Regions from separate parts of the Rhodocaloribacter litoris genome, predicted to be linked through region 1. Evidence: predicted binding sites of a transcription regulator. Region 1 holds the regulator's gene; the other holds the start of a gene.
What was found. Region 1 encodes HrcA, which represses chaperone genes, less so after heat shock. Its sites were predicted from a motif close to TNTTAGCACTCNCNNNNNGNGAGTGCTAANA; they were not measured.

Region 1 (2,369 bases):
CTCGAAGATGGAACCGCCACCGAAGATGTCGCTGAAGGCACTGAAGATGTCGTTGATGTCCTGAAAGCCGGGACCGGCATTGCCGTTGCCCCGCACACCGGCATGACCGAAACGGTCGTAGCGCTGGCGTTTCTCCGGGTTGGAAAGGACCTCGTAGGCCTCGGCCGCCTCTTTGAAGCGCTCCTCCGCCGTCGGGTCGTCCGGGTTGCGGTCCGGATGGTATTTGAGCGCCAGCTTGCGGTAGGCCCGCTTGATCTCTTCGGCGGTGGCCGTTCGCTCGACACCCAGTATCTCGTAGTAATCGCGCATTGCGTTCGATCGTTTGCGTCGCTGCATCGGGCCAGGTCGTCAGGACGAGACGACGACCTTCGCGTGCCGCAGCACACGATCCCCGAGCCGGTATCCTTTCTGAAGCTCCTGCAAGACGACCCCGGACGGGGTTCCCTCCGGCGCCGGCTGCTGCAGGACGGCCTCGTGCCGGGCCTCGTCGAACGGCCGGCCGGCGGCTTCGATGGGCTCGACTCCGTGCTGCGCAAGCACCTCCATCAGCTTCCGGTAGATCAACTCGACGCCCTCCTTCAATCCCTCGTAGGCCGCCTTCCGGCTCTGTTTCTTCTCCTGCTCCAGCCGGCGGGTGGCCTCCAGCGACCGCTCGAAGTCATCGACGACGTCGAGCAGGGAGGTCACCACATGGGCCTTGCCCACCTCCAGGAGCAACGCCTTCTCCTGCTCGGTACGGCGGCGGAAGTTCTGAAACTCGGCCACCTTGCGCAGCAGCTGCTCGCGTGTCGCTTCGAGCTCGGCGCGGAGGCGTTCGAGTTCGTCCGGAGCCGCACCGTCCGCCACAGCGGCTTCCGTCTCCGGCGCCGCGGGCGGCTGCTCCCGGTCCGGTGCAAGATCGTTACGGGTCGTTTCCCTGCTCATCGGGATCAGGTTCTAAGGGTTGGTTTTGCTCAGCGGCCGGCGGGCCGGTCAGGAAACTTCGGCGGGCCCGCTCATCTGCCGGGCCATCTCCTCGACCAGCGCCACTACGCGGGCATAGTCCATCCGCGTCGGCCCGATGACGCCGATGGTGCCGACGGTATCGCCGAGCTTGTACCGGGCGGTGACGACCGAGAAACGCTCCACCTTCTCACCACCGACCGCGGCCCGCCGGTTCTCGCTGCCGATGCGAACCTGCGCCCGGGCCACGTCGAACTCGGCCGGCGGGTCCGGCTCCTCCAGCAGGTAGACGAGGGTCGTCTCGTCTTCGAGCATCTCGATGAGCCCACGCAGGTCGGCGGGCTCCTTAAACTCCGGCAACGCGAGAATATTCCCCGTCCCGCCGTACTCGACGTGGCGGGTGTCGGTCAGCTCGCTGAAGAGGGTGGTCGACTCGTCCAGGATCAGGCGGACGAGGCCGGTGGTGTCCTCCAGGTCGCGGACACGGGGACGGCACGAGCGGCGGATCTCTTCCAGCGTCAGCCCGGCCAGGCGCTCGTTCAACAGCGCGACGATCCGAACCAGCTCCTCCCGGCGGATGTCATGCCCGGCCTGCATGGGAAAAATCATGGTGCGGATGAGCCCGCCCCGCACGCTGAGCACGAACATGACCCGCGTGGAAGAGAGGGGGACGATCTCGAGCCGCTCCAGCACCCCGGTCGAGAGGCGCGGGCTGAGCACCACCCCGAGCAGGTTGGTCAACTCCCCGAGCAGGCGGGAGCCGATCCGCAACATCTCCTCCGCATCCTGCCGGGCGGGACGCAGCCGGTGCTTCAGCGAACGCCGGACGGACGGGGGCACCGGCACCGTCTCCATCAGCTCGTCCACATAGGCGCGGTACCCCAGTTCCGTCGGGATGCGCCCCGCCGAGGTGTAGGGATGATCCAGATAACCGCGCTCTTCCAGATCGCTCATGGTGTTCCGGATGGAGGCCGGGCTCAACCCCAGCGGATACCGTTTCGAGAGGAAACGCGAGCCGACCGGCCCCGCCGTGTGGACGAAGCTCTGCACCACGAGCCGCAGAATCTCCCGCTCCCGCTGGTTCAGGGAGTACGGCGTTTCACCATATGTCCGGTGGGTCGTATGCACGGCGGTCACATCCGATGGCGGGAACGATATCCCGTGCTCAGCAAAAGCCTTGCCGGTGCGGTGAACACCCTGTTTTGCCGGGTGTTGCGCCCGGGCGACGCGGACGATTCTGCCAGTCTGGCAGGAAACGCCGGTGCCGCCGGCCCGATCTGCGGCACGGCGTCCGTGTCCTCCAACCCCGCTTTCGACCACAGGGTTTCATCGTGGCAGGCCGGGCGGATACGGCAAAGGGCACCGCCTCTCGGGGGGCGCCGCCCTGCCGGCTCCCGGCAGCCGGGCCTCAGCGCAGGCGCTGGATC
Region 2 (2,369 bases), 1.5 Mb from region 1:
CTGGTGATGAAAACGGCGCGGGCAGGCACACGAAACGTCCTGCGGCGTAGCCTTTCGCCCCGGCGCGCAGCGGTCACGCACACCCCCCGTACCCTCGCCTCCCTCGACGGTCCCCTGCCTCTTCGGGTTGCGAAATTAGAACCTACAGGGCGAAAAGGAAAGGAACGACACACACGGCCCGCTGCTATTCGGCGGCCTTCCCCGTTGCGGCGGCCGATCCCACCCGCCGGCCCGACACCGCGACGGCTCCGCGCGTCACGTAGTAACCCGCCACGATCCCGAACAGCAACCCGGTTGCCAGGCGACTGACGGGGGTGTTCTGCCAGACTCCCAGCACCCCGGCAAGCCAGTCCATCCCGGCAGGAACCAGCGCGACGGCCAGCACCGGCAGGGCGTGCCTGTAGAGCAACGAATCCCACCGCCGGAACAGGAAAAAGCCCGGTGCAGCCAGCAGCATACCCCACAGGATCCCGTAACAGCGGTGACACACGGCCAGCGCCACCCCATCCACATGCGGCGAACGACCGGGCAGCTGGTGGCAGACGGCGGAAAAAGCCGTCATCAGCAGCGAGCGGGTTTCCGGCCCCACAAACGGCGGCAGCGTCGCCAGCAGGACGAGCCCCCCGGTGACGCCCAGGGCCAGCATCCAGCCCCCCCGGGACACCGGCATGCCGGCAGCGAAAGTCCCATCGTTCCGGGGTGTGGAGAAAGACATGGGTGTTCGATGCACTCCGTTCATCTAAAATTAATCACAGGCTGGCCCCGGGCAGTACGTAAACGGCAGTTCGGGACCTTGCCGGGCGGAACAGCCGCCCGCCATGGCCGGTTATACGCGGCGGCGTCTCCTTCGGTGCACGCCGCTTTTTTTCGCATGCATTTTAGCACTCTCCGCATCAGAGTGCTAACAGTTTTCCTTTCTGCCTTACGCGTCAATCCCATTCAAGAGGAGGTAACCCTATGTCCATCAAACCGCTGGGCGACCGCGTGGTCGTCAAACCCGAACCGGCCGAGGAGAAAACCTCCAGCGGGCTCTACATCCCCGACACCGCCAAGGAGAAACCCCAGCGCGGCACCGTCGTCGCCGTCGGCCCCGGACGCGTCGAAAACGGCACCAAGATCGACATGACCGTCAAGGAAGGCGACACGGTCCTCTACGGCAAGTACGCCGGCACCGAAGTCCGCCTCGGCGACGAAGAGTACCTCATCATGCGCGAGACCGACATCCTCGGTGTCATCGAAGAATAAGTAGCATCCCCGCCCGGCCCGGCGCCGTGAGCGGGTTTTTTGTGGCCGGTAGCGGCCATTTACAACCTTTTTTCGAACCCAACAAAAAGCGAAACTATGGCGAAGCAGATCATTTTCAACGCGGAGGCGCGTGCGGCGCTCAAGCGCGGCGTCGACACGCTGGCCAACGCCGTCAAGGTTACCCTCGGTCCGAAGGGCCGCAACGTGATCATCGAGAAGAAGTTCGGTGCGCCGACCGTGACGAAGGACGGCGTCACCGTCGCCAAGGAGATCGAACTCGAGGACAAGCTCGAGAACGTCGGGGCGCAGATGGTCAAGGAGGTCGCCTCGAAGACGAGCGACGTGGCCGGCGACGGCACCACCACGGCCACGGTGCTGGCGCAGGCGATCATGTCGGCCGGGCTGAAGAACGTCACGGCCGGGGCCAACCCGATGGACCTCAAGCGCGGCATCGACAAGGCCGTCGAGCAGGTGGTCGAGCGCCTGCGTGCGCTCAGCCGTGAGATCGAGGGCAAGCAGGAGATCGCGCAGGTGGCCACGATCTCGGCCAACAACGACACGGCCATCGGGGAGCTCATCGCCGAGGCCTTCGAGCGCGTGGGCAAGGAAGGGGTCATCACGGTCGAGGAGGCCCGCGGCACCGAGACGACGCTCGAGGTGGTCGAGGGGATGCAGTTCGACCGGGGCTACCTCTCGCCCTACTTCGTCACCGACGCCGAGAAGATGGAGGCCGTGCTCGAGGACGCCTACATCCTGATCCACGACAAGAAGATCTCCTCGATGAAGGATCTGCTGCCGATCCTGGAGAAGGTGGCGCAGATGAGCCGTCCGCTGCTGATCATCGCCGAGGACGTCGAGGGCGAGGCGCTGGCGACGCTGGTGGTGAACAAGCTGCGGGGTACGCTGCGCGTGGCGGCGGTGAAGGCGCCGGGCTTCGGCGACCGTCGCAAGGCGATGCTGGAGGACATCGCGATCCTGACGGGCGGCACGGTGGTCTCGGAGGAGAAGGGATACCGGCTCGAGAACACGACGCTGGACTACCTGGGCCGCGCCAAGCGGATCGTCATCGACAAGGACAACACGACGATCGTGGACGGGGCCGGGAGCCCGGATCAGATCAAGGC

Region 2: the regulator HrcA is predicted to act here: its motif matches at 877-907, upstream of groES (co-chaperone GroES).

The regions. Positions count from the first base shown of each region.
Region 1 is NZ_CP076718.1:4,294,391-4,296,759, reverse strand. It holds gene dnaJ (molecular chaperone DnaJ) at 1-309, opposite strand, end outside; gene GQ464_RS17810 (nucleotide exchange factor GrpE) at 349-924, opposite strand; gene hrcA (heat-inducible transcriptional repressor HrcA) at 973-2,070, opposite strand; gene GQ464_RS17800 (hypothetical protein) at 2,351-2,369, opposite strand, start outside.
Region 2 is NZ_CP076718.1:1,272,633-1,275,001, forward strand. It holds gene GQ464_RS05310 (DUF2085 domain-containing protein) at 185-670, opposite strand; gene groES (co-chaperone GroES) at 958-1,245, shown strand; gene groL (chaperonin GroEL) at 1,342-2,369, shown strand, end outside.